Regions from separate parts of the Pseudoalteromonas sp. BMB genome, predicted to be linked through region 3. Evidence: predicted binding sites of a transcription regulator. Region 3 holds the regulator's gene; each other region holds the start of a gene.
What was found. Region 3 encodes sigma-54, which starts transcription at its own class of promoters, with help from an activator protein. Its sites were predicted from a motif close to GTTGGCACGNNNNTNGNNT; they were not measured.

Region 1 (7,308 bases), on a different contig from region 3:
CTGCCAAACTCTTGCTGAATTTCAATAAATCGCTTAGCGTTGTTTATCGTGGCTGCGATTTTTGCACGGTTTCTGATAATTCCGTCAAATGCTAATAGCCGCTCGACATCTTGCTCTGTCATCTGGCTCACTTTGTGTACATCAAAATCGTGGAATGCTTTTCTATAGCCTTCACGTTTTTTCAAAATGGTATACCAGCTTAAGCCAGCTTGTGCAGATTCCAATGTGATAAACTCAAACAAGCTCTGGTCATCTAGTACAGGTCTTCCCCATTCCTTATCATGGTATTCAACATAATCGGGTTTGCTCTCGTCTACCCAGTGGCATCGTATTGTCATTGTTGGCTCTCTTCTATCTAATTGTGAATATGAATAAGCTAAATGATTTACTACGCCAACTACTCATTGCGGCATCACATTTGGCTTTCAAAAACTCTAGCATAATGCTGTATATAAAAACAGTGTCAATAAATTGATATTGTTAAGTGTTATATAACTCTATGTTTTAAATGAAATATAAAGTTGGATCGTTTTTTGCTTTTATCCATTGAGTTTATTTTTAAGAGAGCGGAAAAATGGCATTAGCACATGTTATTAATCCACAATTTGTACCAACGACGAATCGCTACAATCCCTGTTTGCTGCAAGAAGCCTACGTCGGTGAGCTAAGCGACCTTAGGCAGCAGGCGAGTTGGTTAAGCCATCTTGTTGATACTATGCCTGCGGGTGTCGTGGTACTTGATGGTCAAGGTATGATTGCCAAGGCGAATCAAATTGCGATGGATATGTTGGGTGAACCACTCGAAGGTGAAAAGTGGTTTAGCGTTATTCAGCGTTCATTTCGACCACAGCAGGACGATGGTCATGAAGTCTCTCTTAAAGATGGCAGAAGAATTAAGTTAGATATTACCGCGCTAACACCAGAACCTGGGCAACTCATTTTGATGACAGATCTCACCGAGACGCGCCGGCTTCAAAGCCGTGTTGCGCATATGCAAAGGTTAAGTGCGTTAGGAAAAATGGTTGCTTCATTGGCGCATCAAGTGCGTACGCCGTTATCGGCTGCGATGTTATATGGTGCAAACCTAGGTGCAGCTAATCTTCCTTCGGCTTCTCGAGAAAAGTTTCACGATAAGTTGATGTCCCGGTTAAAAGACTTAGAAAGCCAAGTTAATGACATGCTGTTGTTTGCTAAAAGCGGTGAGCAACAAGTGGTTGAGCGAGTGTCAATGCAACAGTTATTGAGTGAAGTCAAAGCGGGTGCTGACGCTATGGTTGAGCTTAACCAAGCAACATTGGAAGCATTTTTACCCGAGCCAGATATCGAAATATTAGGTAATCGTACTGCGCTTGCAAGTGCGATCCAAAACCTGATCCACAACAGTATTCAAATAATTGGCAGTGCGGCACACATTGAACTTAATGCAGAGCGCGAGCCGTGTGGCGAGTATGTACGTATCTCAGTTGTTGATAATGGACCTGGCATTGATGAAACCTTAGTAGACAAGTTGTTTGAACCATTTTTTACAACTAAGTCGCAGGGGACTGGGCTAGGACTTGCGGTGGTTAATTCGGTCGCTATCGCGCACAAAGGGTTTGCGCAGGCAGACAATGTTGAAGGTAAGGGTGCGCGTTTTAGCTTGGTACTACCACTAATTGAGGCGGAGGAACTATGAGTAACAGAGTTTTAGTTGTTGAAGATGATGCTGGTTTAAGAGAAGCACTCATCGATACATTGCAGCTTTCAAATATCGAGTGCGTAGAAGCAAGTTGTGCGGAACAAGCCGTTTTATTGCTAAAGCAGGAAACCTTTTCTTTGGTGGTGAGTGATGTGCAAATGGGTGCCATGAGTGGGCTTGACTTGTTAAAGACCATTAAACTCAACTATCCCGAATTACCGGTATTGATGATGACAGCATACGCGACCATTGATGATGCGGTCGAAGCGATGAGATTGGGTGCCATCGACTATATGGCTAAGCCATTTGCGCCTGAAGTATTGCTCAATATGGTTGGACGTTATCTACCTGAGAAGGAAAAAGAGACAGACGGCCCCATTGTTGCCGATCCAAAGAGTATTAAACTACTTGAACTGGCCGCAAAAGTAGCTAAGTCGGATGCCAGCGTTATGGTACTTGGACCGAGCGGTTCAGGTAAAGAAGTGTTGGCTCGCTATATTCACGATAAATCCGACAGAGCAGACGAGCCTTTTATCGCAATTAACTGCGCTGCAATCCCAGAAAATATGCTCGAAGCGACCCTGTTTGGTTACGAAAAGGGGGCATTTACAGGTGCCATTCAGGCGTGTCCAGGTAAGTTTGAACAAGCACAAAAGGGAACGATTTTGCTTGATGAGATCACAGAGATGGATTTGGGATTACAAGCAAAATTACTTCGCGTGTTACAAGAGCGGGAAGTAGAGCGTTTAGGCAGTAGAAAAACCATTTCACTGGACGTCAGAGTGTTGGCAACCAGTAACCGCGATTTAAAAGAAGCGGTGGAGGATGGGGTATTTAGAGAAGATTTATATTATCGCCTCAATGTTTTCCCGCTAGAGTGGTTGCCACTGAAGGATAGAGCGGGTGATATCGCGGTGTTAGCCGAGCATTTGTTGGTAAGACATACGCAAAAAGCAGGCAAGCCAACACCTATATTAAGCAGCGGTGCAAAGCACAAGCTCAGTTCGCACAGTTGGCCTGGAAACGTAAGAGAGCTAGATAACGTTATTCAACGTGCCCTGATTTTGTTCCAAGATAATGAAATTCAAGAAGATGATATTTTTATCGAAAATTTCTCACCGATGGCTTTGATTGAGTCTGCACCACTTGTAAATCATGAAGCATCAGCTTTAATGGAGCGCTCTCAAGGTGAGGATGAGATCATTAGCTATAAAGATGAGCTACAGGATAAAGAACACCAAATTATTTTAGATACGCTGGCAAAGTTTAATGGTAAACGCAAAGAGGTGGCGGAGGTATTAGGTATGAGTCCTCGCACGCTTCGCTATAAGCTGGCAAAAATGCGAGACTTAGGGATTGCGCTACCTGCTTAACCTAAGTTACCTGAGCTTAAAAACAATGAGTTAGCTTATTTCTTTTCCAAACCTCAGGTTAAGCTTTATCTGTTAATTCAAATTTACTCAGGCGCCTATAAAGATCAGCAGATTTTAGGCGCCTAGTTTTCACTTCTATGCACTGCCAATTTTTCGACATGATTAAAATGTTATAAGGTGTTGAAAATAAAGGGTTTTAAGTTGGCACGTTTTCTGCTTTATTGCAGGTAACTAAGAGTTATTTTGAGTAAAGCATCATGAAAGTACAATCATCAGCGCTATTTCAAGAAATGCAGGCAATGGCTGCAGAAGCGACGAGAAACACACAGCCATCAGTGCAGCCGGTTAAGACTGCGGCATCTTCGTCGGCTCAGTTTGGCGATTTACTCTCAGACGCACTTAATACGGTTCATGGCTTACAACAAGAAGCGAAACAAAAAGTCACCGCTGTTGAAATGGGTGACAGAAGCGTTTCTCTTGCAGAAGCCATGATAGCGAAACAAAAATCGTCGGTCGCTTTTGAGGCAACAGTGCAAGTTCGTAATAAACTTGTTGAGGCCTATAAAGAAATCATGAGCATGCCAGTTTAATTGAGTGACTGTGGAGAGTAATCGTGGCTACTAATCAATCAACAGATCTTACGCTTTCCGATGCAGCGCTGAATAATGACAGCGGTTCGGATGAGCAACAAGAGCAAAAATCAGGCTACTTCAGTGCGCTAAGCGGTGTTGATATGTTGCGCCAGGTTACTCTGGTTATTGCCCTTGCTATTTGTTTAGCAATCGCAATCTTTATTATCATTTGGGCGCGCCAACCAGATATGCGCCCACTTGGTAAATATCCAACAGAAGAACTCGTTGAAACGTTAGACTTTTTAGACCAACAAAAAATTGAATACCAATTAGATGGTAATACCATTTTAGTCGCTGAGTCGGACTATCAAGACATAAAACTACGCATGGCGCGTGACGGTTTTACCCAGTCTCCGAGTTCTGGCACTGATATTCTGATGCAAGATATGGGTTTTGGTGTTAGCCAACGTCTTGAAAGAGAGCGCTTAAAGCATAGCCGTGAGCAACAACTTGCAAGAACAATTGAAGAGTTACAAGACGTAAATCGTGCAAAAGTGTTGCTTGCAATACCAAAAGAAAACGTCTTTGCGCGTCGCGAGAAAAAGCCCTCAGCAACCGTAGTTATTACCCTTAAACGTGGCAAAACGCTTGGCGGCGAAGAAGTTGATTCAATCGTAGACATCGTGGCATCAGCGGTACAAGGCCTAGAACCTTCACGCGTGACCGTCACCGATCAAAACGGTCGTCTACTCAACTCTGGTTCTCAAGACTCTTTAGCTGCACGCTCGAGAAAAGAGTATGAAATTGAGCGTAAGCGTGAACAAGAATATCTAGAAAAAATTGATAGCATCCTGATCCCAACTGTAGGTCTTGGTAACTTTACTGCGCAGGTTGACTTAACGATGGACTTCAGCGCAGTTGAAGAAACGCAAAAACGTTATAACCCTGATTTACCTGCGGTTCGTAGCGAAACGACGTATGAAGAAAATAATATTGGTGGTTTAGCTGTGGGTATTCCGGGGGCGCTGACTAATCAACCTCCTATAAACTCAAATATCCCAGAGATTGCGGGTCAAGGCGGCAATGGTCAAAGTGCAACACCAAGCAGTAATCAAAAAGAAGCAACCCGTAACTATGAGTTAGATACCACTATTAGCCATAAACGTCAGCAAACTGGGGTTATTCGCCGGATCAGTGTAAGTGTGGCCGTTGACTACCTCGCAAAACCTGATGCTGAAGGTAACATGGCAATGGCGCCGCGTACGCAAGAAGAGTTAAATAATATCCGTCGTTTGCTACAAGGTGGTGTGGGCTTTGATATGCAGCGAGGTGATGCGTTAGAGGTAGTGACTGTGCCATTCGTACGTGAAGACCTCACTGAAATGCAAGAGATACCACTTTGGGAGCAAGATTGGTTCCAAAAGACAATCCGTCTTGCAGCAGGTACCTTAGTGATCATTGTGCTAATCTTAGCGGTAGTACGACCTATGCTTAAGCGTCTAATTTACCCAGATGATACGCTTGAAGATTTTGATGAAGATGCGTTGACCAGTGGTGTAGATTTAGGTGACAGTACACTCGATATGCTAAATAACGAATTCGATGAGTCTGCGGTTGGCTTCTCTTCTGACGGTAGATTACAATTGCCAGACTTACATGGCGACGAGGACTTACTCAAAGCAGTACGTGCCCTAGTTGCTAACGAACCAGAACTCTCATCACAAGTTGTGAAAGCGTGGTTGACAGAAGATGACTGATCAAGAACAAAAACAATTGCCCGCAGCCTTTGACGTTGACAAGCTAGATGGCGTCGACAAGGCTGCCATCTTACTGCTTAGTTTGACTGAAGAAGATGCGGCTCAGATTTTGAAACACTTAGAGCCAAAACAAGTGCAAAAGGTCGGTATGGCAATGGCCTCCATGGATGACCTATCTCAGGCTAAAATAGCAGCTGTGCACAATTTGTTTATCGAACAAATTCAAAGTTTTAGTACAATTGGTTTCCAATCGGAAGATTTCATTAAGAAGGCGCTAACCGCAGCACTTGGTGAAGATAAAGCGGCAAGTCTTATTGACCAAATCGTTATGGGCTCCGGTGCAAAAGGGTTGGATTCGTTGAAGTGGATGGACTCGAAGCAAGTTGCCAATATTATCCGCAACGAACACCCGCAGATCCAAACGATTGTATTGTCTTATCTCGAGCCTGAGCAATCCGCCGAAATCTTGTCTCAGTTTCCTGAGAAAGTACGCTTAGATTTAACAATGCGTATTGCAAACTTAGAAGAAGTACAACCTGCGGCACTGCAAGAACTCAACGAGATCATGGAGAAGCAGTTCGCTGGTCAAGCTGGTGCACAAGCAGCGAAAATGGGTGGCTTAAAAGCCGCTGCAGATATCATGAACTACTTGGATACCAATATTGAAGGTCAGTTGATGGATTCAATCCGAGAACATGACGAAGAAATGTCGCAACAAATTCAAGACCTCATGTTTGTGTTTGAAAACTTGATGGATGTCGAAGACAGAGGTATCCAGGCTATTCTGCGTGAAGTACAGCAAGACGTACTGATGAAAGCAATTAAAGGCGCGGACGAATCTTTAAAAGAAAAGATTATGAAGAATATGTCTAAGCGTGCTGCTGAGATGATGCAAGATGACCTTGAGGCTATGCCTCCAGTGCGGATCAGTGAAGTGGAAGCTGCACAAAAAGAAATTTTGGCAACGGCTAGACGTTTGGCTGACTCAGGCGAAATTATGCTTGGTGGCGGTGGTGGTGAGGAGTTCCTATAAACCATGGTCGATAAAAAGTTGTATAAAGGCCGCCCAGTCAGCACCGAAGCGCTGGATGAGTTATTAGAAAACTGGCCTATTCCAGATGTTACGGATAAGCCCGAAAAATTCCGCGGTCGCTCGACCGCATTCGGTACACCGCTTGAAGAGTTGTATACGAAAAAGCAGGCACACCCCGAACCTGAGCCACAAGAGCCTGAATTTCCTACTTTGACCATTGAAGAGTTAGAGCAGATCCGCCAGGACGCCTACGACGAAGGAATAAAGCAAGGCCACGAACAAGGCTATATTGAAGGCTTTGACAAAGGGGTTTCTGAAGGTAAAGAAGCCGGTTATAAAGAAGGCGTAGAAATAGGTAAAGAAAAGGGGCTTGAGGAATCACAACCGCTTATTGAAGAGAGGATGAAGGCGCTATCCACTATTCTAGATGGCATGCAAACGCCACTGAAAAAGGTTGATGATGAGTGTGAAAAGCAGCTGGTTGTACTTGTCAATTTATTGGCGGAGCAGGTTATTTTTAAAGAGCTTAAGACCACGCCTGACCTCATTTTAAACGCGTTGAAAAAAGCAATGGACGCGTTGCCTGTCAAAGATCAAACAGTACGCATCCATCTGCATCCAGAAGATTTGGCCTTAGTGCAAGCCATGTACGGCGAAGAACATATACAATCACAGCATTGGCAGTTACTTCCAGAGCCGACGTTGGACAGAGGTGGCTGCGAGGTGAAAACGCCACAGTCATCCATTGATATGACGCTTAAGAACCGTATTAGCGAAGTGTTGGAATCATTTTTGCAAGATAGCGGTATAAACCAATAATACTGCACTGTTATCTAGATAAGCGAAGCAATCAAATCAGGATAACGATGCCTTCCTAAGGTAATTGCGAACATGT
Region 2 (7,308 bases), on a different contig from region 3:
ACACAACTTTGGCCTGCTGAATATCTACAATCGGCTGAAACGCCAACTCTAACTCTTGCCTCTCTATCGCACCTCTTAAGTCTTGTTCCACGTTATACTTCATTTGGAACTCAGTCTGCATATTATCTTCAAAAATGCACGCTATCGCACTTTGCGAGGATTTAGCCCTAAATAGTGCAATATCAGCAAAACGTATTAATTCATCAGCATTATTACCATTGAGTGGGTAAAGAGAAATTCCCATTCTTACTTGGCAGTAGATGTCCAACTCATAAATTGAATAGCTTCGGCTTAGTAACCGGATAAGCTTTTCAGCTTCTATTTTAATTTGAAGCGGGTTGTCACAAGACACGATCAAACAAGCAAACTCGTCTCCACCAAAACGACTGACAATATCCTCTTGCTTGGTGTGCCTCTTAAAGCTTGCTCCTAGTTCAAGTAAAAGTTGATCAGCGATTTCATGGCCAAAGCGGTCATTTATCTTTTTAAAATCGACGATATCAACGACAAGGATCCCAGCACACTTATAGCGCTTTTTATCGGCTTGCATCAGCCGCTGGCAGGTTTCTTCAAAATAGTAACGATTATACAACCCCGTCAATGAGTCGCGTTCAGCCATCTGCTTTACTTGCAGGTAGCTTTTATGCAGTTGACTTTCTAGCTCAAAGCGTTTCCTTGCTTGGATAATAGAACGGCTCAAAAGCGATGCGGTGACTTCTTCTTTGAGTAGAAAGTCCTGTACGCCCAAATCTAGACATTTCAAAACCAACTCTTCAGAATGCGAATTGCTGATCATGACTATGGTTAAATCTTTAATATGGTTAATACGCTTAAGTTCAATAAGTAAGTCCAAACCATTTTTGGACGGCATATTGTAATCCAGTAGTAATAGGTCGAAGCAAAGCTCTTCTAGCGCAAAGATTCCTTCTTCTACTGTACTAACTTCTGTCAATTGATGTTCAATCCCGCCTTTCACTAAGGAACGGCGGATCATCTTTCGGTCAACTACATCATCATCAACGAGCAATATATTCATTTACAACCTCATTACTTAGTTGGAAACTGTACAATTCGCCAATATCCATCCAACATATCAACAAGGCTCATCATTGAGTTACTTGCTTCTTCTTTTAAAAAATATCCTGCTACGTTTTTTTCATAACTATGATGAATATCATCTTCATCTTTCGAAGTTGTGAGTACGAACACGACGGTATCTTTTAACTCTGGGTCATCCCTCAACTTACCTAAAAACTCAAGCCCCCCCATGCGAGGCATTTTTAAATCTAATAGAACAATAAATGGATAATCTATTTTTTTAGTTTGTAAGAATTCTAACGCTTCAACGCCATCAATTGCCCGAACCATAGGGTTCATAATCTTGCGTTTTGAAAAGCTACGCTTTACTGTCATATAGTCAATGTCATCATCCTCGACGACCAGCACTGTAATATCATTATTTTGCATAAAATGAATACCTAATTTGGGTTAACTCTGGTATCAACTTTTGGCCACTTGATCACAAATTCAGTGCCAACATTACTATCCACAATGTCGACCGAGCCACCATAGAAATTGAGCACTTTTTTAATTATTGCCAAACCCATACCACTACCTTCTTGTTGATCTCTAGGTTTAAGCGTTTGGAACATTTCAAATACTTTCTCTCTATACTCAGGTGGGATCCCCGGTCCATCGTCAATAAAATGCATTTCATATTCTTCTGGGCTTTCTTTAATGTGGATTATTAGTGAGCCATTTTCACAGTCGTGGTGTTTAAGCGAGTTGCTAATTAAATTGCGGGTAACTACTTCAAGTGCTGTTTTTGGTAAGGTGACAAATAAAGAAGTACATTCCAACTTCAGCTTCGCCTCAATATCAATCGAGTCATATATCTCTTTTGTAAACTCGCTGAATTCAAACGTTTCGTTTTCACTATGCTTTCGATTTACCCGCGAGTAAATCAGTAAATCATGGAGCAATTTACTCATTCTTGACACACGTTGCTGAATTAAATCAAAATTCTCCTTAGCGCCTTCGGGTAACTCATCGCCGTAGTCTTCATCAATCCAAGTTACCAACTTGGAAATCGCATTGAGTGGCGCTTTTAAATCGTGAGAGGCAATATAAGCAAATTCGTCTAAGGCTTCATTGGAGCGCTTTAACTGAGCGACAAGATGCTCCCTTTCGGTCACGTCACTGGAAAGCCCTAAAATAAACGTCGCGCCTTTGGCATCATAGAATCGCTTTTTGCGAGTAAATAATGTTCTTACGCCACCATCTGGGAAATTGATAATCTCCAAACACTCTGCATACCCTGTTTCCAAGGCTTTTTTATCATCTTTAATGAACTCTTCTATTTCTTCTGGTTGATAATAGTCAAGTGTGGTGTAGCCAATAATTTTCTCTCTGGCTTCTTCTGGATACATGGAGCGAAAAGCATCGTTCGCTTTTACGATCCTAAGCCGATCATCTTTGATAAAGGCGTAGTCCGGAATATTGTCAAAAATTAAATCGGAAAGAGAATCATCACCAACAAATCTGTCTGCTTTCTCAAGTGAGGTTGAGTCTGTCATTAGGAATTTACATTGGGAACAGGTAATAAGATCTATAGTAGGAAAGCGATATTATTCAAGATAAAAGTAATGTAAATGTTAAATAACAAGTGTGCTTCAGCACAAAAATGTCTACACTATTATTCGTGCAAGATACTTTATTTGCAGTGCGATACTTACCTAATATTAATCCTGTTAATAGCAACATAAGTGCATTTTGACTTTTTAAACATAAAGACATAGCACACAATCTAAGCCTGCAACAGGAATAAAGGCAATAGCATGTTTGAAGACGTAGTAGAACTAAATAACTGTACTATAGTAGTCGTAGAAGACTCGCCACTCACTCAAAAGGTGCTATGCGCATGTTTAGAAGACATATGCAAAGTCGTCGCTTTTGAAAGTGCTGAGAAGGCCTTGGAATATGTAAAACTTGCATTGCCAGATTTAATCCTAATGGACTGGATGCTCGAGGGGATAACGGGTATAGAGGCTTGTACAGAGCTTCAAAAAGATCCAATAACCGCCCGAATTCCTGTCATATTTGTGACATCCAACATTAAAGAAAATCAGCAAGAAATGTGCTGGGATGCAGGTGCTGTCGATTTCATCAGCAAACCAATTGTGGCGCGAACGCTATTTAATCGGGTACTTACCCACCTAAAGTATAAAAAGCAAGCCGATCAACTTAGGGAATATTCATACGTTGACGGACTTACAGAAGCGTTTAATCGCAGGTTATTTGATACTGACTTGGAGCGCCACTATCGTGGTGCAAAGCGCTCTATTAGTCCGCTTAGTGTCGTAATGTTGGATGTTGATTATTTTAAGCTCTATAACGACGAATATGGTCATTTAATGGGTGATGATGTCTTGAAGGTTTTTGCTAACACCGCCAAAAATCATATTCGTCGACCTATGGACGCTCTGTACAGATACGGCGGTGAAGAGTTTGCCATCTTACTGCCAAACACCCCCTACTCTTTCGCTTTAGAGATTGCGCAAAGAGTGGTACAAACCTTCTTCGAAACCGCTATTGAACATAAACTTTCACCACTAAAAGCTGTATCGGTTAGTGCTGGTGTCGCTTCACTTAGTGAGGATAATATCAATCAAACTGTTGAAGAGTTAGTAGAAAGAGCAGATAACGCGCTATATGAAGCTAAAAAGAATGGTAAAAATCGAGTGTTTGGAGAGGCAAGCTAGTAGCTATTCATTAATATACTTTCCTGGATTCTCATCGCCACAAAGGGCGGATCAGCGCAATCTCTGAAGTAGGTAAAGGGAGCGGCTTTAGTGTCTTGCTTTAGTGCTGTTCTTTTTGTTAAAGAAAAATAGCAACAACAAGGAATTAGTCATGAAACTTCCACTTATCGATAACGCCGAGGCAGAGTATATTCCAGCGTTTCTTACCAAGGCAGAAAGCCATTCACTGTATCAGTGGTTAATCAAGCACTGTGATTTATCTCAGCCTGAAATCATCACCTTACCTAACGGTGGAAATACAGAGATTAGACCCTGGAAAATGATGTTTGTAGAGCCAAGGCTCGAAGATCCAGCGGTGTTTCCTAGCTATCATGGTAGACGCCAAGCTTGGCCTGATTTGATTGCATCAATACAGCAGCGATTACAGACTCAAATAGGTATCGAATTTAGCGTCTGTGTCTGTATTTTTTATCCAGATGGTAAAGAATACATGGACTTTCACAGTGATCTGTCCGCATTTGGGCCAACTAATGTTATCGCTTCTTTGAGCTTAGGTGCCGAGCGCTTGTTTCAAGTTCGTCATCAAGCAAAACCCGATGAGCAATTTGAACAGCTGCTAGAAGACGGTTCGTTATTCATCATGGGAAATGGCTTTCAAACGCAGTTTCAACATGCCATACCTCCTGCACCTAAAGAGGTTGGTGCTAGATTCAATCTGACCTTTCGGCAGTTTACTTGGCCCAATATTACGTAGGTGAACGATGAAAGTGGGATTCTATCAATTTGCTGTCAACTATGGCGACCCTCAATGCAACCGGACAACCATAGAAAAAACTTTATCACAAGCTGACTTTGATCTCATCGTCTTACCTGAATTATGTACTTCAGGTAGCCTCTTTCTTTGCCACACTCATATGGAGGAAATGGCAGAGGAGTTATCCGAGAGCACAACTATCAGCCTGCTTCAATCTATCGCACAACAGCAACACGGTACTATCATCGCAGGCATCATTGAAAAGGCAGGCTGTGAGCACTTTAATAGTGCGGCTATAGTGGGTCCAGAAGGGATTGTTGGCGTACATCGCAAGGTTTTTTTAGCACCGCCCGATAAGCGCTTTTTTCAATCAGGTAATGCATTCAAAGTGCACGAAGTAATGGGTATTAAAGTGGGTATTTTATTATGTTACGACATCTGGTTTGAAGAGGGGCTGATGCAACTCACCGAGCAGGGCGTACAGCTCATTGTGAACCCTTCAAATTATTGTGGCGAAGACAGCCTTGATACAATCATAAAACAAGCCAAGAAGTATAAAGTCCATATTATGTCAGCCAATCGCCTAGGAATGGACCACAGCAATGGCACGGGAATTCAATTTATCGGCCAAAGCCTTCTTGTGAGCCCTAATGGCGAGGTACTTATACTCGGCGATGCTAAGGAGCAGCTTATCACAACCGAAATAGACTTCTTGACCCCGTCATAAAGGTAACGAGAATTATCACCGTCAGAAGCTGCTCAATTTTGGTTTTGCATCCACTGCAATTCTTGATATTATCGCAACTCGTTGGGGAGTAGCCTGCTTCCAATGCTCGGAAGAGTTCGTATCAACATAATTGGCCACATGCCATGGTGCGGACACCTCTCGGTTGGCGAGACCATCGATATATCCATGCCTGTGGTCGGGCGTGTGGATGTATCGTGGACTCAAATCGCCCGACCGGAGCAATGTAAATGAATTTCGTCACCCTGCTACTGTTAGCATACGCCATGTCTACCGATGCGTTTGCTGCGGCAATCGGTAAAGGCGCCAGCCTAAAATCACCTCGGCTTACCGAAGCCATAAAAATCGGCCTCATTTTTGGGATTATTGAAGCCAGTACACCGCTGATTGGCTGGTTAATAGGACAATCTGCAGCTGGCTATGTCGAGGCTTGGGATCATTGGATTGCCTTTATCTTATTGTTAGGACTTGGCGCTCATATGATTTATGAGAGCCTTAAGGGTGACGATGATGCACCAACGCAACACGCAAAGCAGCCTTGGTTAAAAACCATTATCACAGCGTTTGGCACTAGCATTGATGCAATGGCTGTCGGTGTCAGTCTCGCATTTGTTGATGTGAATATATGGCTCGCCGCTGCGCTCATTGGCCTTGCCACCACCATGATGGTAACAATTGGGGTGATGATTGGGCATTCGGCTGGAAAGTTTCTTGGTAGTCGAGCTGAAACCTTTGGAGGGGTGACCTTAATCTGTGTGGGGACTTGGTTGCTATATAGCCATCTTTCGATTTAATCTGACTCGCAGAAAGAGCGGTATATTTACCGCTCGCTTACTTATCCCTTTACCTTAGGGCTAATGGCTTTTACGCCTTTTTAATCGCTTTTTTCAGCTTTTTGATTTTCGCTTCATGCTTTTCAATCTTTGCTTTACGCGCTTTCAGCTCTTTTTTAAGCGCTTTAACATCGCTTTTCTTCGCCATAACTAATCTCCTTTGGTTGTTTTGCGAACACCTACTACCATAGCAAAGTGACTGACAATATCAAACTACACCTGCGCAACTGCGTTACCTGTCATCTAAGAGTGGTAATTTTGACCAAATACTATTTTGTACAACTAAATATTAGTAAATAAATAGAGTAAGTTGATATTAAAAAATACTAACCATTTGTTTTATATGTGATTTAATATTGGCTTGGTTGTTGCTACTCTAACCACAAATCAAGAGAACGGAACCAACCATATGTCTGTACCATTAAAAGATAGGCCTCTCGAATCCGTCAGGGAAGAGGTGATTGACCAGTTAATTCTAAATTACAGCCACGGTGAGCTTTCGGCTGATGCATTCGAGAGACGATTGGATAAAGCATACGACCTGAACGAACAAGAACAAATTGCAGCACTTAGTGCTGATTTACCGCTCAAGTCGGATGCAAGATATCACAGCGAAAAAGCCGCTCGTTTGGGTCCAAAATTTACCTCAAGCGTAGATGGTGCTGAGGCAATAAGCATTACCTCTATACTTAGTTCCAACCATCGCAGTGGCGAGTGGGTCGTACCTAAAGAGATCCACCTAAAAAACTACCTTGGCAGCTTGGAACTAGATTTTAGCAACGCAATTTTTAGTCACCCTGAAGTACATATTTATATAGATTGCATTTTAGGCAGTGACGAAATTTTTGTACCAGACACAGTCGATGTCGTCACCGATATTCGTAATATTATGGGTTCAGTAGAAAACACAAGAAACACGCTTGCATCTGCAGGGCAGGTGAAACAGCGTCCACGAATTTATATTCACGGCAGAATGATTTTGGGTAGCATTGAAGTTAGTGTAAAGCGCTCGATGAAAGCGCAAATAAAGCAATTTGCCGACGGCCTTAAATTCCTATTTGGTGACGGCACGAAATCCAAAAGCTAAAGCTTAATAAAAAACCCCTTGGTTCAGGGGTTTTTTATTATCCAAATAGCAGAGTAAACTTTTTACTTCTCTACCGGAAAGCCTCTATCACGCATTAGCGCCTCAACTTCAGCGTCACGGCCTCTAAA
Region 3 (7,308 bases):
AAACAGACACCGCCGTGGGCAATGCCATAGGTTCTAACATCGCCAATATCTTACTCGTTTTGGGTCTCACCGCGTTATTAAGGCCACTCTCCGTAGGCTCTGGTATTTTGCGCCGCGAAATGCCGCTGTTAGTCATCGTTTCATTGGCAGCTTGGTATATCGTTAGTGATAACCACTTTAGTTTCGTAGAAGGTGTTTTGTTATTAGTCGGTTTCGCCGCTTTTCTTCTTGCACTTATCATTATCACCAAGCGTGGTGGTGGAGATAATGATGACCCATTTGTCAGTGAAGCCTGTGAAGAAGTGCCAAATAATATTCCAACTCAAAAAGCCGTTTTCTGGTTAATCGTGGGTATGATTTTACTGCCTATTAGCGCGGACTATCTCGTTGGCGCCGCGGTTGACATCGCCAAATATTTTGGCATGAGTGACCTGCTAATAGGATTAACCATTATCGCCGTTGGTACTAGTTTACCCGAGCTTGCGGCATGTGTTGCTGGCGTACTTAAAAAAGAAGACGATCTAGCGCTTGGCAATATTATTGGCTCGAACATCTTTAATATATTGGCAGTGCTATCGATTGCTGGGATTATTAACCCATCTGTCCTCGACGCCAATATTGCGTCACGTGATATCTTTATTATGCTTGGCGCGACACTGCTGCTTATCCTAATGAGCCTCAGCCTAACAGGTCAGCGCCGCATCAACCGCTTGGAAGGTGGCATACTTGTCGCAAGCTTCGTCGGTTATATTTACTACATCATTTAAGGAAGCCTTGTGACAACGAACCCATTTATTGATTCTGCAAATCAAGTTTTTGCTACTGAACTTGCAGCAATAGAAGAAGTGCAACAGTTTGTTGATCAACAATTTGTAAAAGCCTGTGAAATTATGTTTGGCTGCCAAGGTCGCATCATCGTGATTGGCATGGGTAAATCAGGCCACATCGGTAACAAAATCGCAGCGACACTCGCAAGTACTGGCAGCCCCGCATTTTTTGTTCATCCAGGAGAAGCAAGTCACGGCGACTTGGGTATGATCACCAAAGATGATGTGGTACTGATGATCTCCAACTCAGGGGAAACCCAAGAGGTGATCTCAATCCTGCCTGTGATAAAGCGCTTAGGGGCACCCGTTATTTCCATGACAGGTAACCCGAGCTCTACAATGGCTCGTAATGCAACGGTTCACCTTTGTGTTAAAGTATCAAAAGAAGCCTGCCCATTAGGACTTGCACCCACGGCGAGCACCACAGCTACGCTAGTGATGGGTGATGCGCTCGCGGTTGCGCTACTTGAAGCCAGAGGCTTTACGGCTGATGATTTTGCACTTTCCCATCCTGGCGGTAGTTTAGGAAGGCGTCTACTACTAACCGTTGCTGACGTCATGCATCAAGGGGATGCAATCCCTATGGTCAATAGTCATTGCACAGTTAAAGAAGCTTTATTTGAAATGTCAGCTAAAAGTTTAGGTATGACGGCAATCGTAGATGAAAGCTCGCAATTACAAGGTATTTTTACCGATGGTGACTTGCGCCGTATTATCGAACAAAAGGTCGATATTCACACCACCCCAATCACGCAAGTAATGACGGCTAAAAGTACGACTGCACGCGCCGATATGCTCGCAGCTGAGGTACTCAATATCATGGAAACCAAACGAATTAATGGCTTGATTGTGGTAAACGAAAACAACATACCGGTTGGCGCCTTGAATACGCAAGATTTACTTAGAGCGGGGGTGCTGTAATGCAATTTGAAGATTTATATCAGACGATTTCACCTGAAGCTTGGGAAAAAGCAAAACAAATCAAATTATTGATTTGCGATATTGATGGCGTATTCTCAGATGGACGTATATACCTTGGTAATAATGGAGAAGAACTGAAAGCATTTAATACCAAAGATGGGTTTGGTATTAAGGCCTTAATTGATAGTGGTATCGAAGTCGCCGTTATCACAGGTAGGCATTCACAAATAGTTCAGCAACGCATGACTAGTTTAAATGTAACTTATATTTACCAAGGCCAAGAAAACAAATTAGTGGCATATGATGAACTGAAGACTAAGCTCAGCCTTAGTGATGACGAAATTGCATATATTGGTGATGATGGCCCAGATCTACCCGTAATGGAGCAAGTCGGTTTTGCCGTTGCCGTCAATGATGCACATCCTCTTGTTAAACATATCGCCCATTACACGACCTTGATGCCTGGTGGTTTTGGTGCCGTGAGAGAACTGACTGATCTTCTAATGCTCAGCCAAAATCACTTATTGACTTCCAAAGGATCAAGTACATGACCGTATTACGTGTCATCTTACTCATTGTTTTCGCTTCTCTAATGGTATGGATGTGGTCGCCCATGTTGAATCCATCAGAGGCGGACTCAGCAAAAGAAGATGAACCGTTAGCTAAGCCCGATTATGTTGCAACCACGCTTCAGCAAACGACCTATAGTGAAAATGGCTTATTAAACTATCAGGTAACTGCTGATAAGATGGAGTTGTATCAAGATCTTGGCTTTAGTCACTTTGAAAAGCCTATTTTCACCTTATATAACGGTGAGCAGAATTGGCAAATAAGTGCATTAGAAGCAACACTGTACGAAAACAATACCTTGATATTAGAAGGCAATGTGCTGGCAAAGAATTTAACGCCTAACGCCATGATCACCGATATCAATGCCGATAATGTAAGAGTTGAAATTAAGCAAAAATTGATGAAATCGGAACACCCTGTCGTTATCACAGGTCCTAGTCTTAGGATCACGGGTAAAGGGCTGCATGCGGATCTACAAAAGCAAGTGATCGAACTCATCAACCACACAAAGACAATTTATTATGACCAGTAAAATCATTAACAAACTAGTTTTCATCGGCTTGCTTGCAAGTTCTACTCTAGCAATTGCTGCAGAACAAAATGAAGTCATTATTGATGCTGGCCGTCAGCAAGCTCAACTGCAAAGCAACATCGGTATTTTTGAACAAAATGTTGTTATTATTCATGGCAACAGAAAAATAAATGCCGATCGCCTAGAAGTCCACCGCCGCGCGGAGCTTGGTACTAACAAGCAACTACTTGTTGCAACTGGCAGCCCTGCTATTTTCAGCGAACGTCAACCTGATGGTAATTTGCTAGAAGCCAAAGCAAACGAAATTCGTTACGACGTTGCAAAAGGCACCTTAGTCATTTCTGGCGATGCGGAAATCAATCAAACTGGGCAAAAAATCAATGCGCAAGTCATCACCTATGACATTGAAAAGCAATTGATCAGTGCTGAGCGCTCAGACCAAGAAGATTCTCGGGTAAGAACCATCCTTGTTCCTGTTGATGACAAAAAAGACGCAAAAGATAAAAAAGCGCAGGAAGAAGGTAACAATTAATGAGCGAGCTCAAAGCAACTGGTCTAGCAAAGAGTTATAAAGGTCGTGAAGTCGTCAAAAATGTTGGCTTAAGTGTTAAGGCTGGCAGCATTGTAGGCTTATTAGGACCAAATGGTGCAGGTAAAACCACTACGTTCTACATGATTGTAGGGTTAGTACCAAGCGACAAAGGTTTTATTCAGATTGATGATGAAGATATCACTTTGCTACCGATGCACAGCCGCGCGCGACTTGGTATTGGCTATCTACCGCAAGAGTCTTCAATCTTTAGAAAACTCACGGTCTATCAAAATTTGATGGCGATTTTAGAAACTCGAAAAGACTTATCTAAAGTTGAGAGAGAAGCTGAACTAAACGAGTTACTGGACGAATTTAATATTCAACACATTCGTGACTCACAGGGCATGGCATTATCGGGAGGCGAAAGAAGACGCGTAGAAATTGCTCGCGCTTTAGCCGCTAATCCTAAGTTTATCCTGTTAGATGAACCTTTTGCTGGTGTTGATCCTATTTCGGTGTTAGATATAAAGACAATCATAGAGCACCTAAAAAATCGCGGTATCGGTGTGCTAATCACCGATCATAACGTTAGAGAAACACTGGACGTATGTGAAAAAGCCTACATCGTTTCACATGGTGAGTTAATCGCTGCAGGCACGCCAGAACATGTTTTGGCAGATCAAACCGTAAGAGATGTCTACCTAGGCGAACAATTCAAGCTATAGTTAAGACGTAGTATTAATAACTGTTAAAAAGGATTGTTAGAGATACATGAGGCAATCATTACAGCTGCGCATGGGGCAGCAACTTACAATGACTCCGCAACTGCAACAAGCCATTCGCTTGCTGCAGCTCAGTACATTGGATCTGCAACAAGAAATACAAGAAGCATTAGACAGCAATCCATTGTTGGAAGTGGAAGAAGGTGATAATACTGACGGCGAAAACGCTGACCAACACAGCCAAGAAAAGAGTAGTGCTGACGACAATCAAGATTCAAGCGATGAAGCGCAGGTTAGTGACTATGAGATAGACTCAGATACCGCCATGAGCAAAGACACTGTCAGTGATGACCTTGCCATGGATGTCACTTGGGATGAATATATGAGCGCAGCACCCGCTGCAAGTTCAGGCCCACTTCCCGATGACGATAATGTTTATCAAGGGGAAACCTCTGAATCTCTCCACGACTATCTCATGTGGCAACTTGAGCTGACACCATTTAGTCCAACAGATAGAGCGATTGCGATTGCGATTATTGAAGCAGTCGACCTGTCAGGCATTTTAACACTGTCTTGCGAAGACATTTTAGAAAGCATTAATGATGAAAGTAGCGAAGAGCCTATTGAGCTGGATGAAGTCGAAGCCGTACTCAAACGTATCCAACTTTTCGATCCTGTCGGTATCGCAGCGCGTAGTTTACAAGAGTGCTTGTGTATTCAGCTAAATCAATTCGCCCCAGATACGCCATGGATTACCGAAACGAAAATGATCCTGACAGAGCATATCGATTTGCTTGCCAGCCGTGACTATCGAACTTTGGCTAAGAAAACGCGCCTTAAAGAAGCCGATCTCAAAGAGGTCATGACGTTAATTCATAGCCTTAACCCAAAACCAGCGGCAAGCATTATTCATGAAGAGCCTGAATATGTGATCCCTGACGTATCAGTGAAAAAAGTAAAAGGTCGCTGGGTCGTAGAGCTAAATCCTGATGCTATGCCTAAAATAAGAGTAAACGACCATTACGCTGCGATGTCTAGAACGGCGAAATCCAGTACGGATAGTCAGTTTATTCGCTCACATTTACAAGAAGCAAAGTGGTTTATTAAAAGCTTAGAAAGCCGAAATGATACATTATTAAAAGTTACCAATTGCATTGTGCAACAACAACAGGCATTCTTTGAACATGGCCCCGAAGCAATGCGCCCTATGGTGCTAAATGATGTTGCTGAAATGGTTGAGATGCATGAGTCCACAATTTCCCGTGTGACAACACAAAAATACATGCATACACCTCGGGGAATATTTGAGCTGAAGTATTTCTTCTCTAGCCATGTAAGTACAGAAAATGGAGGTGAGTGCTCCTCTACAGCAATTAGAGCACTTATCAAAAAGCTGATAGCTGCAGAAAATACCGCGAAGCCATTGAGTGACAGCAAAATTGCAGATATCTTAGCTGAGCAAGGAATTAAGGTAGCGAGACGTACGATTGCAAAATATCGTGAATCCCTAGCCATTCCACCGTCAAATCAGCGTAAAAGCTTGATATAAGACGTAAAACCCAAGAAGGAAAAATGCTTATGCAACTAAATCTAACTGGTCGCCATGTAGAAATTACTGACTCATTAAGAGACTATGTCACCAACAAGTTTGCGAAGCTAGAAAGGCACTTTGATCATATCAATAACGTGCATGTGATCCTTGATGTCGAGAAGCTAGTACAAAAAGCAGAAGCAACATTACACGTAAACGGCGGCGAGCTATTTGCATCAACAGAGCATCAAGATATGTATGCCGCAATTGATGGCCTTATCGACAAGCTAGATCGTCAAGTTATTAAACACAAAGAGAAGCTCACTCGACACTAAGATGAAATTAAGTGAATTAGTGAACAAGGACTGCAGTAAAGCTGCGGTCCTTTTTAATAGCAAAAAACGTATTTTAGAATACATCAGCGAACTGGCCCATAGCCAAATTCCAAATACCAGTCAGCATGCTATCTTGGACGCCTTAATGGCGCGAGAGAAATTAGGCAGCACAGGGATCGGTAAAGGCATTGCCATTCCCCATGGTCGACTTGAAGGTTTGGATAAAATCCTTGCAATGGTGCTTGTCAGCGAGCAAGGGATCCAGTTTGAAGCCATAGATAAGCAGCCTGTCGATATTTTTGTCGCGTTCATCGTACCCGAAGGTGACAATCAACAGCACCTGAAGACCTTAGCGGCGATTGCTGATACACTCAAAGACAAGTCTTTTTGCAAAATGCTTAGACAAGCAAAAAGTGACGATGAGTTATATGCTGTGATCCAAGGTGAACTTGATGAGTGATGAAGAAAAAGGACTCGAGCTTATCATTATCAGTGGCCGCTCAGGCTCTGGTAAATCTGTAGCGCTTCGAGTATTGGAAGACTTAGGCTACTATTGTGTAGATAACATTCCGGTCAATTTACTGCCGTCTTTAGTCCGCAGTGTTTCGGACAATTATAATAAAATTGCAGTCAGTATTGATGTTAGAAACTTGCCTAAAGAACAGGACGAGTTTAATGACATTCTTGAATACTTACCTGGCTTTGCCAAACCTACCCTGTTTTATTTAGACAGTGACGATCAAACCCTGATAAAACGCTTCTCAGAAACACGCCGTTTGCACCCTCTTTCACTGCATAATCTTCCATTAGATGTTGCGATAAAGAAAGAACGGGAATTGTTAGACGTGTTGATCACTCGCGCCGATTTTCTCATTGATACTACAGGCCTGAGCGTTCATCAACTTGCAGAAGATATCCGCGAAAAAATCTTAGGTAAAAAAGACAAACAACTCATTATTACCTTTGAATCTTTCGGCTTTAAACACGGCATCCCAAAACAAGCGGATTACGTTTTTGATGCGCGCTTTTTGCCCAACCCACATTGGGAGCCTGAGCTTAAGCCACTAACTGGCCTAGATCAGCCAGTCAAAGACTATTTGTCGAGTCACAGCATAGTGCAAAAGTTTACTTGGCAGATCCAAACCTTTGTACAAACTTGGTTACCACACTTAGAGCGTAACAATCGCAGCTATCTAACGATCGCGATAGGATGTACTGGTGGGCAGCATCGCTCGGTATACTTAGCGCAAACCATTGGTGAGCGTTTTGCTAAAACCCATCCCAACGTCAAAATTCGCCACCGTGAGCAAGAGGGTTAAATGTTAGAAGATACGTTTT

Region 1: the regulator sigma-54 is predicted to act here: its motif matches at 3,252-3,270, upstream of fliE (flagellar hook-basal body complex protein FliE).
Region 2: the regulator sigma-54 is predicted to act here: its motif matches at 5,405-5,423, upstream of BB427_RS16150 (manganese efflux pump MntP).

Annotation. Positions count from the first base shown of each region.
Region 1 is NZ_MBQA01000013.1:117,667-124,974, forward strand. Features, by position in the region: gene BB427_RS01780 (DNA-3-methyladenine glycosylase I) at 1-338, opposite strand, end outside; gene BB427_RS01785 (sensor histidine kinase) at 575-1,675, shown strand; gene BB427_RS01790 (sigma-54-dependent transcriptional regulator) at 1,672-3,051, shown strand; gene fliE (flagellar hook-basal body complex protein FliE) at 3,309-3,641, shown strand; gene fliF (flagellar basal-body MS-ring/collar protein FliF) at 3,662-5,380, shown strand; gene fliG (flagellar motor switch protein FliG) at 5,373-6,413, shown strand; gene fliH (flagellar assembly protein FliH) at 6,417-7,232, shown strand; gene fliI (flagellar protein export ATPase FliI) at 7,305-7,308, shown strand, end outside.
Region 2 is NZ_MBQA01000179.1:7,660-14,967, forward strand. Features, by position in the region: gene BB427_RS16120 (putative bifunctional diguanylate cyclase/phosphodiesterase) at 1-1,036, opposite strand, end outside; gene BB427_RS16125 (response regulator) at 1,048-1,467, opposite strand; gene BB427_RS16130 (sensor histidine kinase) at 1,479-2,576, opposite strand; gene BB427_RS16135 (GGDEF domain-containing response regulator) at 2,838-3,761, shown strand; gene BB427_RS16140 (alpha-ketoglutarate-dependent dioxygenase AlkB) at 3,913-4,515, shown strand; gene BB427_RS16145 (nitrilase-related carbon-nitrogen hydrolase) at 4,523-5,242, shown strand; yybP-ykoY riboswitch at 5,314-5,483, shown strand; gene BB427_RS16150 (manganese efflux pump MntP) at 5,491-6,054, shown strand; gene BB427_RS16155 (LiaF domain-containing protein) at 6,503-7,180, shown strand; gene BB427_RS16160 (M3 family metallopeptidase) at 7,243-7,308, opposite strand, start outside.
Region 3 is NZ_MBQA01000105.1:31,202-38,509, forward strand. Features, by position in the region: gene BB427_RS07635 (calcium/sodium antiporter) at 1-767, shown strand, start outside; gene BB427_RS07640 (KpsF/GutQ family sugar-phosphate isomerase) at 777-1,748, shown strand; gene kdsC (3-deoxy-manno-octulosonate-8-phosphatase KdsC) at 1,748-2,299, shown strand; gene lptC (LPS export ABC transporter periplasmic protein LptC) at 2,296-2,850, shown strand; gene lptA (lipopolysaccharide transport periplasmic protein LptA) at 2,840-3,382, shown strand; gene lptB (LPS export ABC transporter ATP-binding protein) at 3,382-4,107, shown strand; gene BB427_RS07665 (RNA polymerase factor sigma-54) at 4,154-5,653, shown strand; gene hpf (ribosome hibernation promoting factor) at 5,683-5,970, shown strand; gene ptsN (PTS IIA-like nitrogen regulatory protein PtsN) at 5,972-6,430, shown strand; gene rapZ (RNase adapter RapZ) at 6,423-7,289, shown strand; gene BB427_RS07685 (HPr family phosphocarrier protein) at 7,290-7,308, shown strand, end outside.